4 regions of the Xenorhabdus sp. KJ12.1 genome follow, and region 2 is predicted to be linked to each of the others. Evidence: predicted binding sites of a transcription regulator. Region 2 holds the regulator's gene; each other region holds the start of a gene.

Region 1 (7,996 bases), on a different contig from region 2:
ATTGGTTAAGGCTTATGTAATGACAGCATTTATATTGCTATCTAGTCTGGATAACAAAAATGATCTTCCTATTTTGTTTTTTATTATCGCATTAGTGTTAATATTTTCTTCTTTCTCTGTTTTACTAACGCACAAAGGCGTTGTTTTTGGTTTTAAGATGCTGATTTCTACACATTATCTCTTTTTTGTATTATTTTTACTATTATTGGGGTTGAAGTTTATTGTGGGAATAATAGAATATAGAAATATTTCTTTATATATTATAGTAATAGATTTTTTACTGGCATTTTTTATGTTAAATACTCGAAACTATAACTATTCTCTCAGAGAACTACATTATTTTTTGGCATGGCATCGGATGATTATGAAATTATAGTATTTCTGGTAAACAATCTTGCAACGGTGATACTCTAGGATCGAGTGGAGCATTACTTAGCTGTTGCAAGATGGGATATTGGCTAATGATATATTTGAAAAGTAAATTCTTTTATATTTTGCAAGGTTTTTCCACTAATGATATAGCTGAAAAGCTACGACTCTCAGCCAGAACACTCGCGAATCATATTCAAAATGTATATAGAAAAACAGGGGTAAAATGTAAAAAAGATTTAGTGGCATATTGTTATGAAAATAACATTGCTAACTATATCCCTGAAAGTTTTTTCAGGGAATCACAGTCTATTACTTTTGAAAAATAATTATTCACATATGTCTGAAAAGCATACTCTATCATGGGATAGGTGGGATTCTGGGCATAAAAATATTAATTCCACCTTTTCATGAGCGACAAGTTGATGTGCTGTATTCGGATAAATACAGAAAATAGATCCTTGGGAGAACTGCCTTTTTTGGACATCATGAATATCATTATTTACTACTTCACCTGTCCAGATTTCGCCTTCACCAGAAAGTATTATGTACCATTCATCTCCGTTGCTGTGGTTATGGCACCCAACTTTTTTACCTGCATTAATAGACGTGGCATAAGCATTTAAGCCTTCTTTTTTTATCATGTGCCTGACAGAAATACCCACTGCATCATCTTTGATGGCTTCTTCTGTAGAAAAGCTAGCAAAATCTATCACAATTACATCCTTATATTTAAAATGAGAACTTTTTACTCTTTTTTGATTGAGTATTAAAACTTAACATTTATTCATGTGTAAAAAAATAATTTTTTTTAATTATCAGAATTATGTCTCATTTATATTAAATGTTTTGCTATTTTTACCTACATTGGGGGATGAGTATTTTTTTCAGAATGGGTAGCAATATATACCAGTGTTATTGGCTATTAGATGAAGGTTTAATCCTATATTTCATAAATCTCTCCTCAATATTGTTATATGTTATGGTTGCGGTGACAATGACGATAAAATAGATGCTTAATGCCAGTAAATTATTGAGAAAAATATTACCGGTAGTCAAGTTTCTCCTTCCTGCGATGAGCTGAGTTAACTCTATGCCCGTTTTTTTCTGAATAATAAACATTATTGTTGTAATAATTAATATTACTGCCACATGAACCATATAAAGAGAATAAGATATTTTACCTAAATGCTGCATGTATTTATTAAGGAAAAAAGAGGAAATAATACCTCTTTGATATGCCAGGGTGAAAATAGTAAGGCAATAAATAACAGTGCAGATTATTTGCTTGGCTTCATATTGGGAATTGACAAAATAAATGAGAAACACCACACAGAGAATTTCTAAAATAGTTGCCGTAATAGTGCTTATTTTTATATCAGAGAAAATACTGAAAATACTATAGGTAAATGCTCCAGCAAAAAAACTTGATACTCCTCGTGTAACAGCTTGTTGTAATATAGGGTTGCCACTGACAAGCAGCCATAAAGTGGCTACAGATATTAATAGCCATATTAGAGGAGCGATATTCATTTTTCTAAAAGTAATAATGGTTAAATACAGTATAATATATGTATAGAATTCGACACTAAGACTCCACGTAGGGTAATTAAAAGTCAGATTGAGATAATGTGTTGTGGGAGTCCATGATTGAATTAAAAAGAGATTGGGTAAAATCTCCGAGGGCGCAGTTCTGCCGGTAAATGGTGTTGTATCAAAATGAATGCCAACGTTTTTTTGAATCAATAATCGACAAAATTCCAGAAATATAAATATCAATAACATTAATATGTGAAGAGGGAATATTCTGAAAAAACGGGAAGATATATATGGAGTAAATTTTACATCTCTATATGCATAGGTATGTGTCAGTACAAATCCACTAAGTACAAAGAAAAGCTCCACAATAATATAACAGGTACGAAAAAAATGAAGTTCGGTAAATGCACCAACAATATGTAAATGACCAGTCACAACAATTAAAGCACCGATTCCTCTGACCGCATCCAAAGATTCAAATCGCTTCATCATATCCATCTCATTCAATATGTAAATTTTAACTATGTACAATTAAAAATAATTATTTTTAAATAAAATTAATATATTTAGTGACTTCATAGTATGTAAAAAGGAGATTAATAACCGCTATAAAAAAGTGGCCGGAGTTATCTTTTATCTTAATATGTTTTATCGTTAGCGTGTGGCAACCTAAATAGGCATTGAAGCCAATATCTGCATAATGCTCACAAATTTTCGATATGGTCAAGTTTCATTTGTTTCAATAACCATGATTTATATTTGAATTAACTTAATGAATTTTTTTGATGTGACGGTTCTATATGATTATTCGAAATAATTTGAAAGTGGCGTCCTCAGTAATGATTGCTTACGCCACTTTTTAAGATAAATTAGCTGTGCTTTTTCGGGGTAAACAACGCAATTATGGTAGCGCTTAACAATAGCAATGCGCCTGATATGGTTAAAACGGACAGAAATGCGCTATCAAAGGCCAGTTTTGCTGCCTGAAGCAATGATAAAGCCATATCGCCCTTTAGCCCTTCTGCGACGATAATCGCTTCATCAATACTATTCTGTAATGCATTACTGACTGATTCTGATACAGGGATATCAGCTGGTAGGGTAAATGCTGCTGTATAAATTGCTACCAACAGGCTACCGAGTACAGCAACCCCAATCAGACCTCCAAGTTCATAGGCAATTTCTTCAATTGAGGCTGCTGTACCTGCGCTATGCTCGGGGGCGCTGAACATGATGGAGGTAGAAGCTGCTGTCATCGCAGCACCGACACCAAATCCAATCATGGAGAATGTCGTGATTTGTACCAACATTCCGGACCGGAAGCCAATGAGATAGCCAAAAATACCTAATCCTGCCAGAAAAAGTGAAAGCCACATAATTCTTCCTGAACCCAATTTGGGTATAACAAGACCCACTAATGGCCCGGCAACGAAAGAAGCTAATGGGATAGGTAAAATAAATAATCCTGCCTGTAAAGGCGATAAACCAGCAATAAGTTGCAGCCGCTGACTGACTATTAATTCAACTCCCATCAGGGCTGCGGTGCTAACAAAAGCGGTCGCGACACCGGTAGCAAAACCATAGGATTTTAATGAAGTAAAGTCTATGATCGGTGCAGGTGAACGACGTTGCCGATAAACGAACATCATCGTGAATATCATCCCGATTGCACTGGCTATAATGGCAGTTCCCATTGATGGGGCTTGTTTGCTGATTTCTTTGAGAGCAAAAGTAATGCCAATCAGCCCGATCATAATTTGGACGGAGGCCAGCAGATCGAATGTGCGTTGTGGGTTACTCTGGCTTTTCGTAATAGTGAATAGAGCGAATATCAACGCAATAATGACGATTGGGACGTTGATCAGGAAAACGGAACCCCACCAGAAATATTCCAGCAGTATTCCACCTATGACGGGACCGAGTGCCGCGCCCCCCGCAGCAACAGCGGACCAGATACCGATGGCAAGAGCGCGTTCTCCGGGTTCTTCGAAAACCTGACGGATTATTGCGAGTGTGGCCGGCATCATCATTGCGGCACCGATGGCAAGTATCACTCGTGCACAGATCAACATACTCGTATTTGGAGAAAATGCTGCCATCATTGAAGCAATACCGAATACAGCTAATCCGGTAGTAAATAATTTTTTGGCACCAAAGCGATCACTTAGAGCACCCGCTCCGGGAAGCAGGCCTGCAATGGTTAATGAATAAGCATTCATGATCCATAACTTCTCAGTGGAAGATGCTCGTAAATCGTATGTTAAACGTGGTAAAGCTGTATAGAGGACTGTCATGTCGATGACAATCAGCAAAAGTGCACTGGAAATAACAGCCAGCACAAGCCAGCGAGTATTTGATTTCATGAAAGAACTCATCAGTGTGGTTTAGGGAGCCTGTATCGCCAACCCTTGACGGTACAAATTGCGCACATTATAAATACATACGTATTGAATTAAAAGAGAGTAATAATGGGACGACGTAAAACAATTGACCGGAACATTCTGTTGGATGCAGCAGAACAAATTGTCACCACACATGGGGCAGCGGCCCTTACCATTGATGCGGTAGCAAAAGCCGTCGGGATCACTAAGGGTGGGGTTCAATACAGTTTTAATACGAAAGATGCGCTTATTGAGGCGATGTTTGAACGTTGGGGGCTTGGCTACGAGGAACAATTCTACAAAATAGCCGGAGAAGCTCCTGATCCACTGACTGCAATACGTGCGCACATTGAAGCAAGTAAATGTTCCGATGAAGTGTCATCGGCGAAAGCAGCGGGGCTGATGGCATCGTTATTGCAAACACCGGAACATCTGGAATCAACCCGTGACTGGTATCGTGAGCGCATCGCTAATTTGGATACAACAACAGCAGAAGGTCGTCTGGCCCGTTTAGCTTTTTTGGCGACAGAAGGTGTATTTATTTTACGTTTCTTTGGCTTGATGGATATTGGTAAGGATGAATGGGCGGATATTTTCAGCGATATTCTGGAGATGGCACCTTCTGAAAATAGTGAATAAAAACAGCGCCCATTAGTGTAGTTCGTTAATAATCACTTTGTGATATAACTTATTGATTGTACTCATGGCAATCGTTTTCTTTTTTGATCTTTTAGGATAACGATTTATTTTGATTTCCTGTAGGATGAATCGAAAACTTCATCTGTTTAGGAATAAAACATTAATGAGTACACTCAATTCAGGCTCTGCAAATAGTCAGGGTTTACTTCAGCGCGTGTTTAAACTGGAAGAGCATGGTACAACAGTTCGCACCGAGATGATTGCGGGGCTGACAACCTTTCTGACGATGGTTTATATCGTCTTTGTGAACCCACAAATTCTGTCTGTTGCCGGAATGGATATTAAAGCTGTATTTGTCACAACCTGCTTAATTGCTGCACTTGGCAGCATTATGATGGGGATAGTGGCTAATTTACCTGTTGCGGTTGCGCCTGCTATGGGTCTGAATGCATTTTTTGCCTTCGTTGTTGTTGGTGCTATGGGTGTTTCGTGGCAGGTTGCGATGGGCGCAATTTTCTGGGGTGCTGTAGGGCTGCTGATCCTGACGATTTTCCGCATCCGTTACTGGATGATAGCGAATATTCCCGTGGGGCTGAGAGTCGGTATCACCAGCGGTATCGGGCTTTTTATTGCTATGATGGGTCTGAAAAATGCCGGCATTATTGTACCGAATCCAGATACGATCGTTTCTATTGGTAACTTTACTGCTCATAACGTCCTGTTGGGAGCGCTGGGCTTTTTTATCATTGCTATTTTAGCAGCACGTAATTTCCATGCCGCAGTATTGCTGTCCATCGTAATAACGACGGGGATCGGGTTTATGCTGGGGTATGTGGAATATCAGGGAATTTTTGATTTGCCACCCAGTGTTATGAGTGTTGTCGGGCATGTTGATGTGAAAGGCGCGCTGGATATCGCATTAGTCGGGATTATTTTTTCTTTTATGCTGGTGAACCTATTTGATTCATCCGGTACGCTGATTGGTGTGACCGATAAAGCCGGCCTTGCTGACAGTAACGGTAAATTCCCGCAGATGAAGCAGGCTCTGTATGTTGATAGCATCAGCTCAGTGGCAGGTTCTTACATCGGCACTTCTTCGGTAACCGCTTTTGTAGAAAGTTCTTCTGGCGTCTCTGTGGGTGGCCGTACTGGGTTAACCGCTGTCGTCGTTGGTATTTTATTCCTGCTGGTGATGTTTATTTCTCCACTGGCCAGTATGGTTCCGGCTTATGCTACGGCGGGTGCGCTGGTTTATGTCGGCGTTTTGATGACATCCAGCCTGACACGGGTAAAATGGGATGATCTGACGGAATCCGTTCCGGCATTTATCACCGCTGTTATGATGCCATTCAGCTTCTCAATTACTGAAGGTATTGCACTGGGCTTTATGGCTTATTGCGTGATGAAACTGGGAACAGGAAAATGGCGGGAGATAGGCCCGTGCGTTATTGTTGTCACGTTGCTGTTTGTGCTGAAAATGGTATTTGTCGATGCCTGATAATTATAATCTCAGTTAAACCGAGTACCGAGCAATATAAAAAAAGCCTGATGTATCAGGCTTTTTTATAGAAATTATACAAAATATTTTTCTAAAAAAAGATTAATGGCGGCTTTCTGGTGCAATAAAACCGATACAAATTACTTCAGATTCCGCGCCGGGCTGTGCCTGAAAAGTGAAATCTTCCTTATGGCTGAGAGTTAATGCAGGCCATGTAGCCAACGTGGACTGGAAATGCTCCTGTGAGCAGTTCTTCCCTCTTTTCCCCACCAGCACTGCACCATATTTGACAATATCACTCTCTTTAATATGGCGATTATAAATATTGGGCGGCACACCGCTGCCGGTTTCCCACGGCTGTATGGTTTGGGGGCGATAGTGGCTGTAGAATGTCAGCCATTGATGCAGGTATTCACCTCCAACATAATGCAGTGGTGTTGAATACAATTCATCCCAGCGCTGATCCAGCTGGCTGGAAAAGATCTTTATTCCGGCAAATTTTTCTCCTGCACCACGGACATTTGTCAGCATAATACTGGCATAGCCAATGAGAACTACAACAGCAAACACAGCCAGACCTCGCAATGTCCCTGTTAAGGATTTATGGGGATATACGGTTATCGAGCCGACTAGCAGCGCTGGAGCTACTGCCATGAAAGGCTGTAGCCATTCGGTCATGCGCCCGCCCTCATTGAAGGAAAACCAGCCATAAATAATCAGCAGAGGCAGCAGAATGACAATATTGGTCAGTTGATTAGATTGCTGTTTTGGCCAGCCAATTTTTCCGCCTAATAGATAAATAATGGTACTGACGATAATGAGAGGATAAAAGACTGAAAACAGAGAGCGCGTGGTGTGCAGATTAAATCCTTGCTTGATTTGCGAGTCTACCCATTTGAAGGCAGAAAAATCGTTATTTACCAGCCACCAGATATTGGGTAACACCAACATCAGCCATAGCACAAGCGCCAGATAAAACAGTGGTTCCCGATAATGTCGCCGTACTTTGGGAACAAACAGAGAAAGTAAAAAGACTGAGCCAACAATCGAGAGTGAAGAGTACTTACTCATTGTTGCCAACCCTGTAGCTAACGCGAACGCCAGCCACCATTTGGGATGATCATCGATAGCCTTCAGGAAGAACAATAGTGACCACGACCACAACATTACCAGCAGATAATTGTCATTATACGGAATGATATCGAAATTGATGACGCCAGACAGATTGAGAGACAGCATAGCCAGCCATGCCAGTTCAATTTTGCCTGTTAAGCGCAAAGCCAGCTGCCAGACACCCATCATACCTACAGCAATGGCAGCAAAATGGATGAAATACCAATAAAAACTGAGAGAAATATGGCTGATATGAATAGCTGGTAACATCACAACACCCACCAGCCACGGGTTTTTCGGGGAACCCCATTCACCGTTTACGCCCCAGTTCAGGGCTTCTACAGCATCATAGGGAACAGTCGGATCAAGGTAATAACTTACTAACATCCATAAGACAGCATAACCAATACACCAAAGATACAATGAAGTTCTATAAGAAATATCAAAGAAACGCATA
Region 2 (7,996 bases):
CACATAAAGCGCTCTTCTCTATTACGATAGCAACCTCGACAGAAACCACGCGGACCAGATTCACAAATCCCCTTGCAAGGATTAGGAATAACAAAAAACTCTAGTTGCTCAGCCATGTCATCCTCCTGTATACAAAATTACCTAAACGATTATCTCTGAGAGAATTGCAACACTATCTAGATCCAGCTCACATCAAATAATGGATTACAAAATAGTAGCGAGTAAAACAAAGGTGAAAGGACGCATTGAATTACCTTATGTTTACCATATATAGTTAAAAAACAATGGGGTCAGAGCACGAAATTTTGCTCTTTTGCTATTTCGTAAAATTAATATTTTGATATAAAACCATAAACATAAGAGGTAATCATGCGTCTACTTCATACAATGATCCGTGTTGGCAACATGCAACGTTCGATTGATTTTTATACTAAAGTAATGGGCATGCGTCTACTTCGTACGAGTGAAAATCCAGAGTATAAATATTCCCTCGCCTTTGTAGGTTACTCTGATGAAAGCCAAGGTGCGGTCATCGAATTAACGTATAACTGGGATGTTGATAGCTACGAAATGGGTACAGCATTCGGCCATATTGCTTTAGGTGTTGATGATGTTGCGGCAACGTGTGAGCGTATCAAACTTGCCGGGGGAAATGTCATTCGTGAAGCGGGGCCAGTGAAAGGCGGAACAACTGTTATCGCTTTTGTTGAAGATCCTGACGGTTATAAAATCGAACTTATTGAAAATAAAAGCGCCAGTAGTGCATTAGGCCATTAACTATTTTCCATATGCAAGTCTCCATATACAAGGGCATCTTTAACATGCCCTTCGTTTCCACTAGGTAGATATTACTTCTGCAATGCTTAATAAATTTTGTCATAATATCCGCTATCCTGAAGTTAAGAATAAAATCAGATGTCTAATATAAAAGATCAAAACATGCTCAGTGGGCGCTTTCGTGGCTATTATCCCGTTGTTATTGATGTAGAAACCGCTGGGTTTAATGCGCGGACAGATGCTTTACTTGAAATAGCTGCAACGACGTTAAAAATGGATGAAGAAGGTTGGCTGGCGCCGGCTGATACGCTGCATTTCCATATTGAGCCCTTTGAAGGAGCCAATCTTGATCCCGCCGCGCTGGCATTTACAGGTATTGACCCGACTAATCCATTACGGGGTGCCGTCAGCGAATATACTGCGCTGCATGCCATTTTTAAGATGGTCCGTAAAGGTATGAAAGGGAGTAATTGCAATCGCGCCATTATAGTTGCTCATAATGCTAGTTTTGATCACAATTTTGTTATGGCAGCGGCTGAACGCTCTGGTTTAAAACGTAATCCATTCCATCCTTTTGCCACGTTTGATACGGCTGCACTGAGTGGTTTGGTGCTTGGTCAAACTATTCTGGCAAAAGCCTGCATTACAGCAGAAATCCCCTTTGACAGTAATCAGGCACACAGTGCTCTCTATGATACAGATCGGACAAGTCTGCTTTTCTGCGAATTGGTTAATCGCTGGAAGCGACTAGGTGGTTGGCCTATGGCCACTCCGGACGGCGAAGTCTGATAAACTAAGAGCCTATTTTATTAGGCTCTTAGCTCCAATAATGGTTATCAAATATTACTGGCTGTCTTCTTGCTCACGGTATTTATCTGCGGTCTCTTTAATCAATGTTTGCAATTCACCGCGTTGATACATCTCCATCAGGATGTCACATCCCCCGACTAACTCACCATCAACCCAAAGCTGAGGGAATGTCGGCCAGTTAGCATACTTAGGTAATTCAGCACGGATATCCGGGTTTTGCAAAATATCCACGTAAGCAAAACGTTCACCACAAGCAGATAAAGCCTGAACAGCCTGAGCAGAGAAACCACAGCTTGGCAGTTTCGGTGAGCCTTTCATGTACAGCAAAATCGGGTTTTCATTAATTTGGCGTTCGATTTTCTCAATTGTCGTCATTTTTACTTCCTTAAACCGCAGGTGCTGTTTATCAGCATCAGAAAAGATTGATTCAGAATACCACTTTCTGGTGCTGATTTTCTACAGCGAACGTGCTGCTACAAATTTTTATCATGAACAACATTTTGTAATCGCTGAGATTTCCATCCCCTATAAATATTTAATCCATTAAAACTGAACAGTTCTACATCAGCTCATCATTAAATCGCATCTTTTTCCCTGTTATTTAGCAGAAAAGTTGTTAAGATAATCACTAAAATAGCAACATGATAATAAGCTTAAATTTGCTCTATCCATGATTAATACTTTACGAATCATGGTTTATAAAGCCAAAAACCCGATATTAAAAGGAGTATGCAATGTCTTTTGAATTACCAGCATTACCTTATGCTAAAGATGCCTTAGAACCTCATATCTCAGCAGAAACTCTGGAATATCATTACGGCAAACATCACAATGCTTATGTTGTGAACCTGAACAACCTGATTAAAGGTACAGAATTTGCCGGAAAAACACTGGAAGAAATCATCAAAACTTCTGATGGCGGTATCTTCAATAATGCTGCGCAAGTATGGAACCACACTTTCTACTGGCACAGCCTGTCACCAAACGGTGGTGGTGAACCTACCGGCAAAGTTGCAGAAGCAATCAACAAAGCTTTCGGCTCTTTTGCTGAATTCAAACAGCAATTTACTGATGCAGCCCTGAAAAACTTCGGCTCCGGCTGGACATGGCTGGTCAAGAAAACTGATGGTAGCCTGGCTATCGTTAATACTTCCAATGCAGCAACTCCGCTGACTGGTGAAGATAAGCCTGTTCTGACTGTTGATGTTTGGGAACATGCTTATTACATCGATTACCGCAATGCACGTCCTCAATATCTGGAGCATTTTTGGGCTCTGGTTAACTGGCAGTTTGTGGAAGAAAATCTGGCTTAATTAGCCTATCAGTTAAATACAAGGGTAAGTTTTTCCGGTTCTTCACACATGTTTCATCCATGGATACTTTCTGAATCGTGAAAAACTTCCCCTTGAAAAAATAGATGGCGTTTCACCACAATATTATTTCTGGACTTAAGGTTATTTCCGGACTCAAGCGATCAAACAGAGACTCGCCAGAAAAACAATCATGACTAACGCACTACAGGCAGTCAATAATCCCAATTTCAGATCTGTATCCATAAACCATCCTCATCGTGAAAATTAAGACTCAGCAACATCATAAATTTTAAGTGGTTATTTATCTCAAAGATTAAAAATCGCACTGTGATATTTAATACATATACTTTATAGCATCGATTACTGCTTTCACTTTTGAGCTAGATCAGACAAAATTCACGGTTTCTCGCTAAATTATTGCCAGTTATCTTCCTATATACAAATATAATACTGGCAAATGATTAACAAAGTTCTATATCCAGATAAAGGGTATACAAATTTAGACCAAAAGGTCAGGAGTCCTTTTTATCATGGCAACGATTAAAGATGTGGCTAAACGCGCTGGTGTTTCAACCACAACCGTATCCCATGTTATTAATAAAACCCGTTTCGTCGCCGAAGATACGAAGGCCGCAGTATGGGCTGCCATTAAGGAACTGAATTATTCTCCCAGTGCCGTTGCCCGAAGCTTAAAAGTCAACCACACAAAATCTATCGGGTTATTGGCAACCTCAAGTGAAGCACCCTATTTTGCTGAAATAATCGAGTCTGTCGAAAATAGTTGTTATAGCAAAGGCTATACATTGATTTTATGTAATTCCCATAACAACCTCGACAAACAAAAAGCTTATCTCGCGATGCTGGCGCAAAAGCGTGTAGATGGTTTATTAGTTATGTGTTCAGAATATCCTCAACAGTTGCTGGGGATGCTGGAGGATTATCGCAATATTCCTATGGTTGTCATGGATTGGGGGGAATCCAGAGGGGACTTTACGGATGCCATTATTGATAATGCCTTCCACGGTGGTTATTTAGCTGGCCGGTATTTGATTGAACGTGGGCATCGTGATATTGCCTCCATTCCCGGCCCATTAGCCAGAAATACAGGGGGTGGACGTCATCAGGGTTTTCTCAAGGCATTGAAAGAAGCCAATATCACTATTCGGGATGAATGGGTTGTTCAGGGGGATTTTGAGCCTGAATCAGGTTATCAGGCAATGTGTAAGATCTTAAACCAGAAACATCGCCCTACCGCTGTGTTCTGTGGCGGGGATGTGATGGCAATGGGAGCTATTTGTGCTGCCGATGAAATGGGTTTACGCGTTCCTCAGGATATTTCCATCATTGGTTATGACAATATCCGTAATGCACGCTATTTCACACCAGCACTGACAACCATTCATCAACCTAAAGAACGGCTGGGACAAATGGCTTTCTCCACGCTACTTGATAGGATTATCAATAAACGTGAAGATGCTCAAACCATCGAGGTTCATCCACGTCTTGTAGAGCGTCGCTCTGTTGCCGATGGTCCTTTTATTGATTATCGTCGCTAACAGTTAGTCTTCTTGTAGCCATTCAGCATTAAGCGTTGTGTTATCACCAAGATATTCAAGCAACCAGCTTAATGCAGGTGAATGGCTTTTTTGTGACCATGTCAGACAGCACGGACTATCAGGTAACGGCTGCTCAAGCTCAAGCACACTCAATTTTCCCTGGCGAATAAGCGGTAATGCCCTGTGTTTAGGTACCATTCCCACACACAATCCCTCCATTAAACAGGATAACCCCGCTTCCCAGTCAGGAACAACCAGCCGCCGCTGATTATCTAAAGCCCATGTATCACGTTTAGGCAGGCTTCGTGATGTATCCTCAAGACATAAACTGGCATAAGGCCGCAATTGGTCATCATTTAATTTTTCCGTTACGAACGCCAGCTCATGCTTAGGGCTGGCAACACACAGCCATGGCATAAAACCCATATCCCTGAAACTGTATCGCTCACCAACCGGAGAAGCACGTGTTGCTCCAATAGCAACATCAACACGCCCATCCACCAGCGCATCCCATACACCATTAAAAACTTCGGGATAGATAAATAACTCAATATCCGGAAAATGACGATAGAAATCCAGAATAAGCTGACGTGTCCGTTCTGGTTTAACAACCTGATCAACAGCGATACTGAGTTGTCCTCGCCATCCGTTTGCTACCTGCTGACATTGGTGCCGGGTATGATTCATTTTTTTGATAACAGAACGGGCTTCCTTAACAAAAATAGCTCCTGCTTCAGTTAACTCTACGTCACGGTGACGGCGTTCGAACAGAGAAACTGCCAGCCATTCTTCAAGTTGCTTTATCGTATAACTGACAGCAGAAGGCACACGGTGAAGCTCTGATGCAGCCGCACTGAAACTTCCTGTTCTTGCCACCGCATCAACAACTTCCAGAGAATATTCAGACCACATGTTTCTTCCTTTTAATTTTTTTCATAGCATGGTACAAATAATACCGTTTCACAATCAAAAATCACGCCATATAAAATAAGCTCCATATTTCTTTATCAATTACCACACCGATTGACTAACGCGATTTATTAACACAATGACAACAAATAAAAACTCTCTTCCATTTATGTTTTATCTTGCTGGTCTGAGTATGCTCGGCTACTTAGCCATTGATATGTATCTGCCCGCCTTTGATGCTATGAGTAAAGATTTAAACACATCAAAAGGTGCCATCAGTGCAAGTCTTAGCATTTTTCTCGGCGGTTTTGCCGTTGCTCAGCTTTTATGGGGATTACTTTCCGACCGTCTGGGAAGAAAGCCTGTTCTGATTATCGGTTTGTCCCTGTTTTGCCTCAGCTGTCTGGGCATACTTTGGATAACAGATGCGACTCAATTACTTGTCCTGAGATTTATTCAGGCTGTTGGGGTCTGCTCTGCTGCCGTTTCCTGGCAGGCTCTGGTTGTCGACAGATATGATGCTGAACGCACGAAACGTGTTTTCGCTATGATTATGCCATTAGTTGCGCTTTCCCCTGCCCTTGCACCATTATTAGGCGCATGGTTACTGTCACACACAAGCTGGAGGGTTATCTTTCTTGTCTTGATGGTTGTAACGCTGTTACTACTGATACCTACACTTTTTCTGACGAACAAACGTGTTCCCATTGATACCAGCGCAGATAATCATAGTGCTTCTTTCTTCACCTTATTGAAGTCATCAGTTTTTAGCGGCAATGTTTTGATTTATGCTTCCTGTAGCGCCGGCTTTTTTGCCTGGTTAACAGGTTCACCAACTATTTTGAATAGTATGGGTTATGACGCGACAGATATCGGTTTAAGTTATATTCCACAAACTTTGGCATTTATGGTGGGTGGGTATGGCTGCCGTATTTTGTTAGAAAAAGTTAAAAGTGAAACTATATTCCCTATCTTATTGGCAGGTTATGCCATAAGCATGATACTTATCTATTTAGCTGCTTGGTTCTATCCTTCTTTCATCGTTATTCTTATTCCTTTTTGTGTTATGGCAGCAATGAATGGCGCTTCTTATCCGATTGCTGTAGCAAATGCTCTTTCCGTTTATCCGAAAGACAGCGGTAAAGCTGCCGCATTGCAAAATGCTTTACAATTAGGTCTTTGTTTTATTGCCAGTATGCTTGTTGCTATGTTTATGAAAAATCCTCTCTTATCAACGACAACAGTGATGGTAGCTACCATTATCCCAATGGTGATAGGTTATTATTTACAAAAGAGAAAGGATGATATTGTTAACTAATTATCAATCAATTAGTTACTCTACAATATAATACCTAAGAATATTCTCAACGAATGGCCATATGATGATATGGCCTTTTTCTTGCTTATTGTTTAAATATTATTTCACTCATATACTCATATGGATTCATTATTCTAAAAACTCGGAATTTGAGGTTTAGAAGAGCAATGAAGCTCTCTTTTATATCACGGACGAACGGCATAACTGCCTTTAAGTCATTTTCTGATTAGTTTCAATATTCCTACGGATTTCAAAATGCAGTTTAACGGCAAGAAAACAAATCCCGGGAAGCATAAATAACCAGTAACAAAGAGGTACCTCAAAATTCCACCACATAAATGTTGGAGAGTATATGAGTTCATCTTTCGTTGAAGAAAATAAAAAAATCACTAACCAGTGGCATAGGATTGCGAATGACCTGCTTCAGGAGGCGGGTATTCAAATTAATGGAAAACGCCCTTTTGACATACAAGTCAAAAACCCTGATTTTTATAAAAGAGTATTGAAACAGGGATCTTTAGGATTAGGCGAAAGCTATATGGATGGCTGGTGGGATTGTGAGCGTTTAGATGTTTTCTTTTATAAAATATTACGGGCTGGTCTGGAACACAAAATTCCAAAAAATTTTAAGGATATTTTGATGGTTATGACTTCCCGCCTGTTTAATTTACAGTCCCCTAAACGGGCATGGATTGTAGGGGAAGAACATTACGATTTGGGTAATGATCTATTTACACTCATGCTTGATCCCAATATGCAATATTCATGCGGCTACTGGAAAGATGCGAATTCACTGGAAGAAGCTCAGTCTAATAAACTTCGGCTGATTTGCGAAAAATTACAGTTATCGCCGGGTATGACTCTGCTGGATATCGGTTGTGGTTGGGGCGGATTAGCCGCTTACGCAGCCAAACATTATTCCGTTTCCGTCACTGGAGTCACTATTTCAGTGGAGCAACAAAAATATGCTCAGGAGCGCTGTAAAGATCTGGATGTGAAAATTATCCTTGAAGATTATCGGGATCTAAACCTCCAGTTTGACAGAATCGTTTCTGTCGGCATGTTTGAACATGTCGGCTCCAAAAATTATGCTAACTATTTCGACGTAGTACGTAGGAATCTGAAGCCTGATGGTCTTTTCTTACTGCACACCATTGGTTCCAACCGGGATAAAGTGAATGTCGATGCGTGGATCGGTAAATATATTTTCCCTAATGGGCATTTGCCATCGATTGCAATGATTGCCAAAGCCAGTACCGGGAAATTTGTGATGGAAGACTGGCATAACTTCGGAGCTGACTATGATCGTACTC
Region 3 (7,996 bases), on a different contig from region 2:
CTCTAAAGCACGCGCTAAGATCCGTCAGCTATTGAAAAACCTAAAACGGGATGATTCAGTCAGTCTGGGTCGGCGTCTGCTTAATCATGCACTCGGCAACGGCCTGAAAGTTGCCGATATCCCAGAAGAAAACATTGCCAGAGAACTGGCAAGAATGAAACTGACTTCACTGGATGATCTGCTGGCAGAAATCGGCTTAGGTAACGCAATGAGTGTCGTTGTTGCTCATAATCTGTTGGGCGAGAAGGAAAAAATGCCAGACAGTAATAGTGGCAACAATAATAGTAATAATAGCCGTAAACTGCCCATCAAAGGTGCTGATGGTATCCTGATTACCTTTGCCAAATGTTGCCGTCCTATCCCCGGTGACCCGATTATTTCTCATATCAGCCCGGGCAAAGGTTTGGTTATCCATCACGAATCCTGCCGTAATATTCGTGGCTACCAGAAAGAACCGGAAAAATTCATGCCTGTTGAGTGGGATAAAGATGTCAACAGCGATTTTATTGCTGAGATTAAAGTTGACATGTTTAATCATCAGGGTGCACTGGCAAATCTGACAGCCGCCATTAATGATGCGAACTCCAATATCCAAAGCATGAATACCGAAGAAAAAGATGGCCGTGTTTATTGTGCTTTCATTAGGTTGACTGCCAAAGATCGTATCCAGCTGGCAAATATCATGCGCAAGATACGTGTCATGCCGGATGTACTACGAGTCAGCCGTAACCGAAATTAGAGGTTATGAATCCTAAACGTTATGCACGTATTTGTCAGATGATGGCAATGCGTCAGCCTGACCTGACGATTTGTTTAGAAGAAGTACACAAACCCCATAATGTATCTGCAGTGATTCGTACTGCGGATGCAGTTGGCATTCACCAAATCCACGCCGTCTGGCCTACTCAACAATTACGAACTCAACTCTCTTCCGCCGCTGGCAGTAATAGCTGGGTTCAGGTAAAAACTCATTCATCCGTTGAGCAGGCTATCAACCAGTTTAAAACTGCCGGAATGCAGGTATTAGCGACCAATCTTTCTGATAAAGCCGTCGATTTCCGTCAGATTGATTACACTAAACCTACCTGTATCATTATGGGGCAGGAAAAGAAAGGCATTTCCAAACAGGCTATTGCTCTGGCAGATCATGATATTGTCATTCCTATGGCAGGCATGGTTCAGTCGCTAAATGTCTCCGTTGCTTCTGCGCTGATCCTGTATGAAGCACAGCGGCAACGCCAGCTTGCCGGTATGTATCAGCGAGAAGAAAGCACGCTATCTGAGGAAGATCAGCAAAAATTGCTGTTTGAAGGGGGATATCCCGTTTTAGCGGCAGTTTCACACCGTAAAGGGCTGGAACAACCTTTGATTGATAAGCAAGGGCAAATCATAGCAAGTGAATCCTGGTGGGCAGCAATGCAGGCAACGACAGCACCATCAGCAGGGAAATAAATCACACTGACGGAAAACCGGATTGATGGAGAACTGGATTAATGGAGAATAGATATGAAAGGCCGATTACTTGATGCCATCCCGTTAACAACTTTACGGGGTGTTGGAGCCAGTCAGGTAGGTAAGCTTGCCAAACTGGGGTTGGTCAATCTACAGGATCTATTACTGCATTTGCCTCTCCGTTATGAGGACCAAACCCGGCTATACCCCATCAATGAAGTGTTGCCCGGTATTTATGTGACAGTGACAGGCGAAATTTCACGTACCAATGTCGTTTTTGGGCGTCGGCGTATAATGACCTGCCAAATCAGTGACGGCACTGGCGTGTTAACCCTGCGTTTTTTCAATTTTACTGCCGCCATGAAAAACAGTCTGGCAGAAGGTAAACATATCATCGCTTATGGTGAAATACGCCGGGGCTCTCAGGGTGCTGAAATTATCCACCCGGAATACAAAATCCAGCAACACGCCGAGCGTATCCATTTGCAGGAAACCTTAACCCCTGTCTATCCTACCACAGAGGGAGTACGTCAAACTACGCTGCGTAAATTAATCGAACAGGCTTTGGAGCTGCTGGATACCTGCGCCGTTAATGAGCTATTACCGGAGCAGTTCAGCCGGAATATTATCAGCCTCTCAAATGCCCTGCATACGTTACACCGCCCACCGCCTGATATTTCCTTAGCTGATTTGGAAAGTGGCAGACATCCGGCTCAACGTCGCCTGATTCTGGAAGAATTACTGGCTCATCATTTAAGTATGCTGGCAGTCAGAGCGGGAGCGCAGCGCTTTCAAGCCCAGCCACTCACTGCGGATAATTCATTAAAGCAGCGGTTACTGGCTCTGCTCCCCTTTTCACCGACTCATGCACAAGATCGCGTGGTAGCAGAAATAGAGCATGATCTGGAAAAAGAAGTTCCGATGATGAGGCTGATTCAGGGGGATGTCGGTTCCGGAAAAACACTGGTTGCAGCACTGGCGGCAGTCCGTGCCATCGTTCATGGTAAACAGGTTGCACTGATGGCACCTACTGAACTACTTGCTGAGCAACATGCCAACACTTTTCGCCAGTGGCTGGAACCACTCGGTATTCAGGTAGGATGGCTGGCTGGAAAACAAAAGGGCAAAGCCCGGCAAGCACAACAAGAAGCTATTGCCAGCGGACAGGTCAGTATGGTCGTCGGCACACATGCTATGTTTCAAGAACAGGTTAAATTCGCCGGACTGGCATTGGTAATTATTGATGAACAGCATCGCTTCGGTGTTCATCAACGTCTGGCGCTGTGGGAAAAAGGGCATGAACAGGGCTTTCATCCTCATCAATTAATCATGACTGCCACACCAATCCCACGGACACTGGCAATGACAGCTTATGCCGATTTGGATACATCCGTTATTGATGAACTTCCTCCGGGGAGGACACCTGTAACAACTGTTGCCATTCCCGATACCCGTAGAAATGAGATTATCCAGCGAGTTAAAAATGCCTGCTTAGATGAAGGACGTCAGGCTTATTGGGTGTGTACTCTGATTGAAGACTCTGAAGTTCTGGAAGCACAAGCGGCTCAGGTTACTAGTGAAGAACTTGCTCTGGCGTTGCCTGAATTGAAAATCGGTTTAGTTCATGGGCGAATGAAGCCAGCTGAAAAGCAAACCATCATGGAGGCTTTTAAAGGTGGTGAACTACAACTATTGGTTGCGACAACAGTGATTGAGGTTGGTGTTGATGTTCCCAATGCCAGCCTGATGATTATCGATAATCCGGAACGATTGGGACTCGCTCAGTTACACCAGCTTCGTGGTCGCGTCGGGCGTGGAGCAATAGCCTCACATTGTGTTCTGCTTTATAAAACACCGCTGACCAATACCGCCAGGATCCGTTTGCAGGTTCTGCGGGACAGTAATGATGGTTTCGTCATTGCCCAAAAAGATTTAGAGATCCGCGGGCCGGGTGAACTTCTTGGTACACGTCAAACCGGTAATGTCGAATTCAAAATTGCTGATTTATTACGGGACCAGAGTATGCTCCCTGAAGTTCAGCGTATTGCCCACTATATCCACCAGCATTATCCGGAAAACGCGAAGGCCCTGATAGAACGCTGGCTTTCTGACCGCTCTCAGTATAGCCATGCCTGAGTGATAAGATTTAACAAAAATAACTAAAAAAATGCCGCTGAAATCTTCCAGCGGCATACCTAACAAGAACAAAAAACGAAGTTAAATTAACCTGTGACAGATGGGAATATAGGTAACATCAGGTAAATTTTGATAATTGCTGCGTTGACGATATCAATAAAGAACGCACCTACCATTGGTACGAGCAAGAATGCTACATGTGAAGGCCCGAAACGGTCAGTGATTGCCTGCATATTTGCGATAGCTGTAGGTGTTGCACCCAATCCGAAGCCACAGTGACCGGCAGACAGTACTGCTGCATCATAATTTTTACCCATGACTCTGTAAGTCACGAATATTGCGTACAATGCCATCACTACCGCCTGTACAGCGAGGATCACCAGCATAGGCAGGGCAAGGGAAGCCAGTTGCCACAATTTGAGACTCATCAATGCCATTGCCAGGAAGAGTGACAAGCTGACGTTACCCAGTACTGATACAGCCCGATCAAATACCCGGTAAAAGCCGAGCAGAGATAGGCCATTACTCAGTATCACACCGGTAAACAGAACACAGACAAACGTTGGCAAAAAGAGAGTATCTTCCAGCACCTTCTCAAGGTAGTTACCGACTAACAAGCAGATAGAGATTAATGCGATGGTTTCCAGCATGACCAATGGCGTGATCAAGCGACCGGTATAAGGTTTTTCAAATGCAGATGGAACTTCAGCATCATCACTCTCCAGACCCGGTGTTTTGTCATTTCTCACCAGTAAACGAGCAACAGGCCCACCAATCAGGCCTCCGAGAATCAAACCGAATGTCGCACAAGCCATTGCTACTTCAGTCGCATTCTCAAAACCATAGCGTTCAGTAAATACCTTACCCCATGCAGCGCCCGTGCCGTGCCCTCCCGAAAGGGTCACAGACCCTGCCAGTAGCCCCATCAATGGGTCAAGGCCGAGCATTTTTGCCAGCGCAATACCGACTGTGTTTTGTACCAACAGCAAGCCTACAACGGCAACAACAAAGATTAAGAGAAGTTTTCCGCCTGCTCTCAGGCTGGCGAGGTTAGCATTCAGGCCAACTGTGGCGAAAAATGCCAACATAAGGGGGTCTTTGAGGGATAGGTCAAAGCTGACTTCCCAGCCCGTAGACTGTTTAACTGCCAGCAGAACAAAAGCAACCAGTAAGCCACCTGCGACTGGCTCTGGAATTGTATACTTTTCAAGAAATGAAATTGACTGTACGAGCTTTCTTCCCAGTAGCAAAACAAGTGTGGCCGCAACGAGCGTGCCATAAATATCCAGATGATACATTTATGTACCCCATCTAATTGTTAAAATTATGTTAATTTAATGCGACGTTATAATCATCCTATAAAAACGCCAAGAGCAGGTAAGGATTGGATTAGAAAAAAAATTCCTAATAAACACAAGATAAAACATTTAAAAGTGTGACGAAATAAGGTTATAAGCCATAGGCAAAATTTCACGCAAACGATTGCTTTTATAATCTAGATCAATAAAATGTGTTTTTTTCACTCGAAACGACACTCATGGCCACCTCAACACGCGAAAATCCAGCACTGGAAACTCTCAAAAAATCAGACAGCGAATTAATTTACCGTCTGGAAGATAAACCCCATCTTCCGCATGCTGTATTTGCCGCCTTTCAGCATCTGCTGGCAATGTTCGTTGCCGTTATCACGCCAGCTATGTTGATCTGTCAGGCGCTTGGACTTCCGGCAGAAGATACCCAACGCATCATCAGTATGTCTCTGTTTGCCTCCGGTCTGGCATCACTGATTCAAATCCGCTCCTGGGGACCTGTTGGCTCTGGTTTACTTTCTATTCAGGGTACCAGCTTTAATTTTGTCACTCCCCTCATCATGGGTGGCTTGTCCCTGAAAAATGGCGGTGCTGATGTGCCGACCATGATGGCTGCTCTGTTTGGTACGTTGATGCTTGCAGCAACGACAGAGATATTACTTTCCCGTGTACTTCATCTGGCTAAAATGCTCATCACCCCTTTGGTTTCCGGCATTGTTGTCATGATTATTGGCCTATCACTTATTCAGGTCGGGCTGACTTCTATCGGTGGCGGCTATTCTGCTATTCAGCAAGGTACATTCGGTGCCCCTGAAAATCTTTTTCTGGCCGGAATTGTTCTTGCCATCATCGTATTGCTGAATCGTCAGCATAATCCCTATCTGCGGGTAGCTTCTCTGGTTATTGCCATGACAGTAGGTTATCTGGCCGCCTGGTGCATGGACATGCTACCCCACTCCGCCACAACAGAAGACAAACCAATTATCACTGTGCCTGCCCCGCTGTATTACGGGCTTTCTATTGACTGGCATTTACTCATCCCATTAATCCTGATTTTTATGGTGACATCATTGGAAACGATTGGGGATATTACAGCCACTTCAGATGTTTCCGAGCAGCCAGTCTGCGGCCCGTTATATATAAAGCGCATTAAGGGTGGTGTATTGGCAAATGGCATCAATTCGATGATTTCTGCTGTATTTAATACATTCCCGAATTCCTGTTTTGGTCAGAATAACGGCGTCATCCAATTAACGGGTGTTGCCAGCCGTTATGTTGGCTACCTTATTGCTTCTATGCTGATCCTGATGGGGCTATTTCCGGCAGTCGCCGGTTTTGTCCAGCATATTCCAGAGCCGGTATTAGGTGGCGCGACGATTGTCATGTTCGGCACAATTGCAGCATCCGGTGTCAGAATTGTTTCCCGGGAACCGTTAAATCGCCGTGCCATTATGATCATTGCATTATCACTGGCCATGGGGCTTGGCGTTGCACAACAACCCCTTATTTTACAGTTTGCACCTGAGTGGATAAGAAATCTGTTTTCTTCCGGTATTGCAGCTGGTGGCCTGACTGCAATCCTGCTTAATCTGATTTTTCCTCAGGAAAAATAAACTATCGCGTTTCAATCTAAGATTTTCACCTTCGTTTTCGCCTTGTTGTTATATTATCCCGCTCTAATCGCGGGATTTTTTTTATATTTTGCGTAACCTTTCGCAATATTCTGCCCTAGATGGGGGAATTAAAGGTTTTTCAGCATTGTCTATTGAGTGATGCTCTTTTTTACGGCATAAAAGGATTTTTTCAGGAAGATTATATTGGGGTGAGATGATGAAGTGGTTAGGGAAAGGCTTTGCTGTTCTGCTGTTATTACTGATTCTGGCAATTATTGCTGTTTATTTTGTTGCCCAGACACACTGGGGAGCAAAGAAAATAAGCAGATGGATTAATAAACAAGGTCATTATCAGGTCAATATTGAAAATATCAATCACAGCTGGCTCCAGCCTATGACCTTAATGCTCCATAATGTGAGTCTCAGTGATAAGCAGAGTTCTTTCTCACTCAATGCCAATACTGTAGATCTGGATTTTAAATGGCAGGCCCCGACAAAATTAACAAATCTGCGTAAGTTGACCTTACAAGATGGAAAACTGATACTTTCAGGCTCTGAGTTTACCCAAGCCTTGAAAGCCGATGTTTTGCAACTGAATAAAATGGATGTTCAGCTAACAACCCCCAGTTCACAGATTCAGGGCAAAAATATTGTCGGCGGTATTACTCCCTGGTCTCCTGATAAGAATACCCTTTTTGGCTCAGGGCAATACCAGTTCAGTGCCAATAATATCAACATAAATGGCCTGTCATTTGATAAGGTCGTCATGCAGGGTAGCTATCAGAATAACAATCTGGTTATAAATTCCTTTGGTGCGAAGTTCCTACAGGGTCTTATCTCTGGGAATGGGCAACAATTAGCTGATGGCAGCTGGAACTTAGAAAATATTCTGATCAATGACATCCGCTGGCAGTCACCCATGACTCTGGCTGCGCTGACAGAAAAAACCCGCCATCTGCCCGCTATCCACATTAAAGATCTCAATCTCACTAACGCCAAATTACAGGGAAAAGACTGGTCTGCTGATTATCTTAATACCAGCATTAAAGGATTGGGGTTGGTCAACGGGCAATGGCAGGCAGAAGATGGCCTGATTGACTTTAATGCCATGAACATGGCCTTCAACGAAGCTCAGTTCAAAGATATATTAGGCCAATTCAGTTTTTCCGGTGATATTTTTACCATCGCTAATCTGACGACCCATTATCAGAAGGGCTTATTTAATATTAAAGCGCAGTGGGATCGACAAAATCACCAGTTAACCCTCAATGATAGCTCTGTAACCGGTTTGATTTACGCCTTACCTCCAGAGTGGCGCAACTATATTAAAAATCCGGCACCTGAATGGATTTCAGCACTGAAGTTAAATAATGTCAGTATCAACAATACGCTCCTGATTGATACCAACCCTGATTTTCCATTTCAGCTCACCACCTTATCGGGATATGTCGATACTCTGGATATCCTGAAAGATGGTCACTGGGG
Region 4 (7,996 bases), on a different contig from region 2:
TCATTGGTGAAAGGTAAGTCACTTCAAAACCTTCACGCTCCAACTGACGACAAGTATCCAAAACAGCTTTATGTTCAGTTTTACTGGTAATAATGTGCTTGCCTTTTTTCTGATAGAATTTCGCTGCACCCTTAATACCGAGGTTATCTGACTCTGTTGCACCTGAAGTAAAGACGATTTCACGCGGGTCGGCACCGATAAGATCAGCAATCTGGTTACGCGCAATATCAACCGCTTCTTCAGCCTGCCAGCCAAAACGGTGTGACCGGGAAGCAGGGTTACCGAAAACCCCGTCCATAGTCAGATAATTCATCATCTTTTCAGCAACACGAGGGTCAACCGGCGTTGTTGCTGAATAGTCCAAATAAATGGGTAATTTCATTGCTCACATGCTCCGTAAGACACTTTTAATACATTTGTTTGCCGCTTATTTACCACTAATTAAGCACGCAGGTTAACGTTAATCATTTCTTGAACCCGGCCATTAGCTGTACGGCGCTTATCGCTGTCTTGACGATCAGCAACGTCTAAAACTTCTTGGTTGTTCACTAATTCTTCTAAACTGATGCTGTTCAGGAAGCTCGTAATGCGCTCGCTAAGATCACGCCATAATGTATGAGTCAGACAGCGATCACCGCGCTGACAGCCTTCCCTGCCCTGACAGCGAGTTGCATCTACGGATTCATCAACAGCAGAAATTACTTCGGCAACGAAAATCTTACCGGCATCTCTGCCCAGCAGATAACCGCCACCCGGACCACGGACGCTAGAAACCAGACCATTCTTACGTAGGCGAGAAAACAACTGCTCAAGATAGGAAAGGGAAATTCCCTGACGTTCAGATATGTCAGCTAGTGGCACCGGCCCTTCTTGTGAATGCAATGCCACATCTAACATGGCAGTTACCGCATAACGTCCTTTTGATGTCAGTCTCATAACAAAAACTCCATGGTGAAATATGGGTCAAATTGTGGCATTCCTGAGCGTTTTAGTCAACTATTTAACCTAGTAATTTACTCAACTATTATTTAGTTGTCTTTCATCCTGTTACCGCTCACAAGCCCCATTTCTGATCCTATTTCCGGCCAGATTCAGACGATTTATTAGCCCATTTTTCCATAGAAGTCAGAATGCCACGCAGGATATTCAACTCCTGAGTTTCCGGACGGGCACGGGTATAAAGACGCCGTAATCTGTTCATTATCTGCCCAGGATGCGCTTTGCGAATAAAGCCGGAATGACTTAATACCTGTTCAAGATGCTGGTAAAAACGCTCCATATCTTCAACAGGCGGGTATTCCGCTTCATGCTCTGTCGCATCCGCTTTTTCCTGTTTTTCCTGAGCAGTAAGAGCAAGGTACGCCATTCGGATCTCATAACTGACCAACTGAACAGCCATAGCCAGATTCAGCGAACCATATTCCGGGTTAGTAGGAATATAAAGATGGTAGTGACACTTCTGGAGTTCTTCGTTAGTCAGACCCACACGTTCACGACCGAAAACGATAGCTACCGGTGAGTTCTGAACAGCGCTGACACAGCGTTCACCACACTCCCGCGGTTCCACCATTGGCCAGGAAAGTGTACGGGAACGGGCACTGGTTCCGATAACCAATTCACACCCGGACAGTGCTTCATCCAGCGAATCCACAATCGTTGCATTACCAATGACATCACTGGCACCTGCGGAAAGTGCGATTGCATGAGAATCAGGCAAAACAAGCGGATTGACCAGATACAGATTGGTTAACCCCATGGTTTTCATAGCTCTGGCAGTTGAACCCATGTTGCCCGTGTGGGAAGTTTCTACCAGGATAATGCGGATGTTCTCTAACATGACGGCTTTTAATTTCAGTATAAGAGCCGAATATCTTAACACAGCATTAGTCATTTTGACGAACTACTGCTATACTGCGCGCCGATTTGTTTCCCGTTCTTTAAAATTCTGGTGGAAGATACCCCATGCATCCGATGCTAAATATCGCTATACGCGCTGCTCGTAAGGCCGGCAACCACATTGCCAAAAGCTATGAAACTCCTGACGCTGTTGAAGCAAGCCAAAAAGGCAGTAACGATTTTGTCACTAACGTTGATCGTGATGCAGAAAGCATGATTATTGACATTATCCGCAAGTCCTACCCTAAGCATACTATTATCACTGAAGAAACTGGTGAACACTTAGGTGAAGATAGCGATGTCCAATGGGTAATCGATCCACTGGATGGCACCACCAACTTTATCAAACGTCTCCCTCATTTCGCTGTTTCCATTGCTGTGCGCATCAAAGGCCGCACCGAAGTTGCTGTGGTTTACGATCCAATGCGTAACGAACTGTTCACTGCTACCCGCGGTCAGGGTGCACAGCTGAATGGCTATCGCCTGCGTGGTGCGAACGCCCGTGATCTGGATGGCACTATCATTGCTACCGGTTTCCCATTCAAAGCTAAACAACACGCTATCCCTTATATGAACGTATTGGGTAAATTATTTGAACGCTGCGCAGATTTCCGTCGCACCGGTTCCGCAGCACTGGATATGGCTTATGTTGCTGCCGGCCGTGTTGATGGTTATTTCGAGATTGGCCTGAAACCATGGGATTTCATGGGTGGTGAACTGCTGGTACGTGAATCCGGCTGTATCGTGACTGACTTCGTTGGTGGTCACAACTACATCAGTTCCGGTAATATCGTTGCAGGCAGCCCACGTATTGTTAAAGATATGCTGTCTGAAATGCGTGAAGAATTGACTGAAGCACTGAAACGTTAATTAAAAAATAATTATCTGAGCAATGTTATTTACAGGGCACCAAAACGATAGGTGCCCTTTTTACTTAGTTTTTATTAATTTATTGTTTCTTATTTATAATTTAATTTCACACCGAATGAATTTGACCTTCAGCTTTAGGCCGTAAGAAAATCGCCGGTAATGCGACCAGTGCCATCACCCAGTAAATACCGCCACCCATATGTTCATACAGGAAACCGCCTACCGCACTCATAACAGCGATGCCGCCTCCCATTGCTAACGCAGAGTAGACTGACTGTAAGCGAATCACTTCATTTTCTTTTCTGGCACCGATAAAACGCATCGCCGCTAAATGGCAGACAGTGAAAGTCCCACAGTGCAGGATTTGAATAATAATCAGCACGGGTAGTTCCGTGAATGCTCCCATTAATCCCCAGCGAATCACCCCACAAATAGCAGAAAGTAGCAGAAGACTGCGAGCGCTCCAGCGGCGGAATAACTGTTTGCTGAAGGTGAAAATAACAACTTCAGCTACTACACCCAGTGACCAGAGATAACCGATAGTTGATGAAGAATAACCGGCTTTTTCCCAATAAATGGAACCAAAGCTGTAATAACCAGCATGAGCGGCCTGTAATAGCGTGACACATAATAAAAACTGCCACACTGATTTTTCGGATAATAACTTTTTGAATGATACTGTATTGGCGTTTTCTACCTTGATTTTACCCGCAGGCATAATAGACGGTTTCAGCATCATACCTGACAGCATAATGGCAACACTGATAATCAGAGAAGCAAGGATAATCTGGTGATGACCAAATAAATTACCACCAATCCAGTCATTGAGTTTATCAAAGGAAATACTGACATTTGATCCAAACTCAATACCGGAGGAAGAGAGTAATATACCGGTTAAAGAAGAACTGATAATAAAGGCAATCGATCCCCACACACGCACTTTGCCATAATCAAAAGTAAACTGCTTTTGCCATGTACCCGCTAAAGCATCTGATAAAGGGACTAACGGCGAAAAAAACAGGTTAAATCCTATCATTACAAGGCAAATCCAAGCCCAGTGGCTGCCAAAAGAAAAACTGACCGCAAAGATCAAAGCCAGAAAAGATAATAATCTTAACGCTGTAATTAATTTGGCAGGATCTTTAACGGTAGGAGAAATAATGAGACTGCCAACAAAACGGGAAACCAAACCAATGCCTAATATTATACCAATCATGGAAGGAGTAATGCCTTCTCCCTGTAACCAGACTGACCAGAATGGTAAAAAGATCCCAAAAGAAAAGAAATAGGTGAAATAGCCTAATCCCAGCCAAAATGTTGATGGAACAACCATCCTTTGCCCCCGTGTTTAATGCAAAAGTTTAATGCAAAAAAACCCGCTCAAAACTAATGAGACGGGCTTATTAACTATTTATTCAGTATTTATACTCAATAATTATTCTAAGTTATGCGTAGACCGGATATTTTGCGCAGATTGCCAATACTTTCTGTTTAACGCTTTCAATCACCGTTTCATCATTGATGTTATCCAGCACATCACATATCCAGCCAGCCAGTTCACTGGTTTCTGCTTCTTTGAAACCACGACGGGTAATTGCCGGGGTACCAATACGAATACCAGAAGTGACAAATGGGCTACGAGGATCATTAGGTACGCTGTTTTTATTGACGGTAATGTTGGCACGACCTAATGCTGCATCAGCTTCTTTACCCGTAATATCTTTATCCACCAGATCCAGCAGGAACAAATGGTTTTCAGTGCTGCCGGAAACAATGTTGTAACCACGCTGTAAAAACACATCTACCATGACTTTCGCATTCTTAGCGACTTGTTGCTGATACGTTTTGAATTCCGGTTCCATGGCTTCTTTCAGCGCAACCGCTTTACCTGCAATAACATGCATCAACGGGCCACCCTGACCACCAGGGAAAACAGCAGAGTTCAGTTTTTTATACAGCTCTTCATCCCCACCTTTTGCCAGAATCAGACCACCGCGTGGGCCTGCAAGTGTTTTGTGGGTTGTCGTTGTCACAACATGAGCATGAGGAACCGGGTTTGGATAAACACCTGCGGCAATCAGGCCGGCAACGTGAGCCATATCAACAAAAAGGTATGCACCGATTTCATCAGCAATTTCACGCATTTTTGCCCAGTCAACCACTCCAGAGTAGGCAGAGAAGCCACCGATGATCATTTTAGGCTGATGTTTCAGTGCCTGATTACGGATATCGTCGTAATCAATTTTTCCATTTTCATCAATACCATAGGGGACAACATTATAAAGTTTCCCAGAGAAGTTGACCGGAGAACCGTGAGTCAGGTGCCCACCGTGTGCCAGATTCATCCCTAAAACAGTGTCACCGGGTTGCAACAGCGTCATATATACCGCCATATTCGCCTGAGAACCTGAATGCGGCTGGACATTAGCATAATCTGCACCAAACAGCTCTTTTGCTCTGTCAATTGCCAGTTGTTCAACTATATCAACGTACTCACAGCCACCATAGTAGCGTTTACCCGGATAACCTTCCGCATACTTATTAGTCAGCTGAGAGCCTTGAGCCTGCATAACTCTTGGACTGGTGTAGTTTTCAGAAGCAATCAGTTCAATGTGTTCTTCCTGACGACGAACCTCCTGCTCCATCGCCTGCCACAGTTCGGGATCATAATTCGCAATATTCATTTCACGCTTTAGCATTTGGTTCTCCTGACTCAGCTACATCTTTGAAAAATACCCCTGAGGGCCAGAATGTGACACAGTGTAAACTCTTTTTATCAAATGAGATAGTCTTGACAGGACATTTTACGCAAACGATTGCTTTAAGACCTACCGCCCTATAGCCCATAATGTTTTTTATCCGTCCGGGATTTATCATTGATCTTTGTGATTCCTGTCAAATATTGTTGTTTCACAAATCCTGCGATTTTGATTTAAGTCAAAATAATTTCTGCTTTTTACTTTAAGCTCTTTCACTGAATAATAAGTTGCATTTAAAATGCAACTTATCAATTGAGCATGATTTAAAAATTCAGGAGATCATGATGTTAGACAGTCAAACTATCGCAACTATAAAATCCACTATTCCGCTGATTGTTTCTACCGGGCCAAAATTAACTGCTCATTTTTATGAACGTATGTTCAGTCATAACCCTGAATTACAGAATATCTTTAATATGAGCCACCAGAGTAACGGTGATCAGCGTCAGGCTCTTTTCAATGCCCTGTGTGCTTATGCGGCTAATATCGATAACTTATCTGCTCTGTTACCGGCGGTAGAAAAGATTGCTCACAAACATGCAAGCCTGAATATTCAGCCGGAACACTACCAAATTGTGGGAACTCATCTATTAGCAACAATTGATGAAATGTTTCATCCGGCAGAAGAAGTGCTGGATGCCTGGGGAAAAGCTTACGACGTATTAGCCGGTGTTTTTATCAATCGTGAAGAAGAAATTTATCAGAGTGGTGAACTTTCGGCAGGAGGATGGCGTGGTCTGCGTCAGTTTCGTGTCAGCCGGAAACAACCGCAAAGCGATATTATTACCAGTTTTGAATTTGTGCCTGTCGATGGCGGTAAAGTCTTAGATTATAAACCGGGGCAATACTTGAGTATTTATCTGGAAGATCCTGCTTTTGAGCATCGTGAAATTCGTCAGTATTCATTAACTGCCGCACCAAATGGAACTCACTATCAAATCGCCATTAAAAGGGAATCTCATGGCAGGGTATCCAGCTATATGCACGATAAAGTACAGGAAGGGGATACTGTATTACTGTCCGCACCGCGAGGCGATTTCTTCCTTGATATCCAGCCTGATACTCCTGTTACGCTGATCTCTGCCGGTGTCGGCCTGACTCCGATGATGAGTATGCTGCAATATCTGCATAAACAACAACATCCTAGTACCGTCAATTGGTTTCACGCAGCAGAACATGGTGGTTATCATGCCTTCTCAGAAAAAGTAAAGGCGATTGCCAAATCCATGCCTAATATCAATTATCAGGTCTGGTATCGCGAACCCAGAAATGAAGATAATTACGGCGCAGATTACCAACAGATAGGGCTGATGGAACTGACTTCAGTAAAAGATGAAATAAATGTAGAAGGGATGCAGTTTTATCTCTGTGGGCCGGTCGCTTTCATGCAATATATCGCCGCTCAACTTCTGAAAATGGGCATCCATGAACAACATATCCATTACGAATGTTTTGGCCCGCATAAAGTCATTTAAATCAGCATCGTCATCTGGAACCCCGCCATAATGGCGGGGGATGAGGCACTTAGAGCTTAAATTGCTTCTTCGTCCTGTTCACCAGTACGAATACGTACAACACGAGCAACATCGAACACAAAAATCTTGCCATCACCAATCTTACCGGTTTGGGCTGTCTGCATAATAGTATCGACACAGGTATCAACAATATCATCCGGTACGATAATCTCTATTTTGACTTTGGGCAGAAAATCCACCATATATTCTGCACCACGATACAGTTCGGTATGTCCTTTCTGGCGGCCAAATCCCTTCACTTCTGTTACCGTCATACCTGTGATACCGACTTCAGCCAGAGCTTCACGCACATCATCGAGCTTGAAAGGTTTGATAATTGCATCAATCTTTTTCATGAAGTATTCCTGTTATTACCAGTTCTTACGCCCGAAACCAGACGTAATCGGATAGCGCCTGTCTTTACCAAAATCACGCTGTGTAATACGCGGGCCAATCGGAGCCTGACGACGTTTATACTCATTGATGTCCACCAACCGGATCACCTTACGGACAATCGTTTCGTCAAAACCTTCTGCTACCAGATCAGCCACGGATTTATCTTTTTCTACATATCCCTCAAGGATAGCATCCAGCATGTCATACGGAGGCAGGCTGTCCTGATCGAGCTGATCGGGAGCCAGTTCCGCAGATGGCGGACGATCGATAACACGCTGAGGAATAGCAGGAGATAATGTATTACGATATGTGGACAATGCAAATACCATAGTTTTTGGCACATCTTTCAAAGCATTGAAGCCACCAGCCATATCGCCATATAAAGTGGAATAGCCTACCGCTGATTCACTTTTGTTACTGGTTGTCAGTACCAGACGGCGGCGCTTGTTTGACATTGCCATCAGAATGACAGCCCGGCAACGAGCCTGTAAGTTTTCTTCTGTCGTGTCTTTTTCTGTACCGGCAAACATCGGCTCCAACTGCGCCATAAATGCGTCAAAC

Evidence for each region. Region 2 encodes PurR, which represses purine synthesis genes. Its sites were predicted from a motif close to CANGCAAACGTTTGCNTG; they were not measured.
Region 1: a site for PurR is predicted at 4,993-5,010, ahead of AACS92_RS21370 (NCS2 family permease). Genes of this name have one in related genera too.
Region 3: a site for PurR is predicted at 5,060-5,077, ahead of gltS (sodium/glutamate symporter). Genes of this name have one in related genera too.
Region 4: a site for PurR is predicted at 5,572-5,589, ahead of glyA (serine hydroxymethyltransferase). Genes of this name have one in related genera too.

What each region holds. Positions count from the first base shown of each region.
Region 1 covers NZ_CAWNQH010000138.1:106,605-114,600, reverse strand. The annotation lists gene AACS92_RS21400 (hypothetical protein) at 1-376, shown strand, start outside; gene AACS92_RS21395 (LuxR C-terminal-related transcriptional regulator) at 447-698, shown strand; gene AACS92_RS21390 (cupin domain-containing protein) at 699-1,085, opposite strand; gene AACS92_RS21385 (acyltransferase family protein) at 1,285-2,400, opposite strand; gene AACS92_RS21380 (MFS transporter) at 2,778-4,271, opposite strand; gene AACS92_RS21375 (TetR/AcrR family transcriptional regulator) at 4,377-4,928, shown strand; gene AACS92_RS21370 (NCS2 family permease) at 5,092-6,426, shown strand; gene AACS92_RS21365 (glycosyltransferase family 39 protein) at 6,529-7,995, opposite strand.
Region 2 covers NZ_CAWNQH010000001.1:91,969-99,964, forward strand. The annotation lists gene AACS92_RS00400 (DUF1289 domain-containing protein) at 1-116, opposite strand, end outside; gene gloA (lactoylglutathione lyase) at 370-777, shown strand; gene rnt (ribonuclease T) at 916-1,566, shown strand; gene AACS92_RS00415 (Grx4 family monothiol glutaredoxin) at 1,621-1,962, opposite strand; gene sodB (superoxide dismutase [Fe]) at 2,322-2,900, shown strand; gene purR (HTH-type transcriptional repressor PurR) at 3,431-4,456, shown strand; gene punR (DNA-binding transcriptional activator PunR) at 4,460-5,368, opposite strand; gene punC (purine nucleoside transporter PunC) at 5,505-6,683, shown strand; gene cfa (cyclopropane fatty acyl phospholipid synthase) at 7,036-7,996, shown strand, end outside.
Region 3 covers NZ_CAWNQH010000138.1:85,906-93,901, forward strand. The annotation lists gene spoT (bifunctional GTP diphosphokinase/guanosine-3',5'-bis pyrophosphate 3'-pyrophosphohydrolase) at 1-739, shown strand, start outside; gene trmH (tRNA (guanosine(18)-2'-O)-methyltransferase TrmH) at 745-1,452, shown strand; gene recG (ATP-dependent DNA helicase RecG) at 1,507-3,588, shown strand; gene gltS (sodium/glutamate symporter) at 3,675-4,886, opposite strand; gene AACS92_RS21300 (uracil-xanthine permease family protein) at 5,126-6,511, shown strand; gene AACS92_RS21305 (AsmA family protein) at 6,726-7,996, shown strand, end outside.
Region 4 covers NZ_CAWNQH010000059.1:72,763-80,758, forward strand. The annotation lists gene AACS92_RS06730 (IscS subfamily cysteine desulfurase) at 1-382, opposite strand, end outside; gene iscR (Fe-S cluster assembly transcriptional regulator IscR) at 442-936, opposite strand; gene trmJ (tRNA (cytosine(32)/uridine(32)-2'-O)-methyltransferase TrmJ) at 1,076-1,837, opposite strand; gene suhB (inositol-1-monophosphatase) at 1,963-2,766, shown strand; gene AACS92_RS06750 (3-phenylpropionate MFS transporter) at 2,873-4,099, opposite strand; gene glyA (serine hydroxymethyltransferase) at 4,212-5,465, opposite strand; gene hmpA (NO-inducible flavohemoprotein) at 5,753-7,000, shown strand; gene glnB (nitrogen regulatory protein P-II) at 7,057-7,395, opposite strand; gene AACS92_RS06770 (NAD+ synthase) at 7,411-7,996, opposite strand, start outside.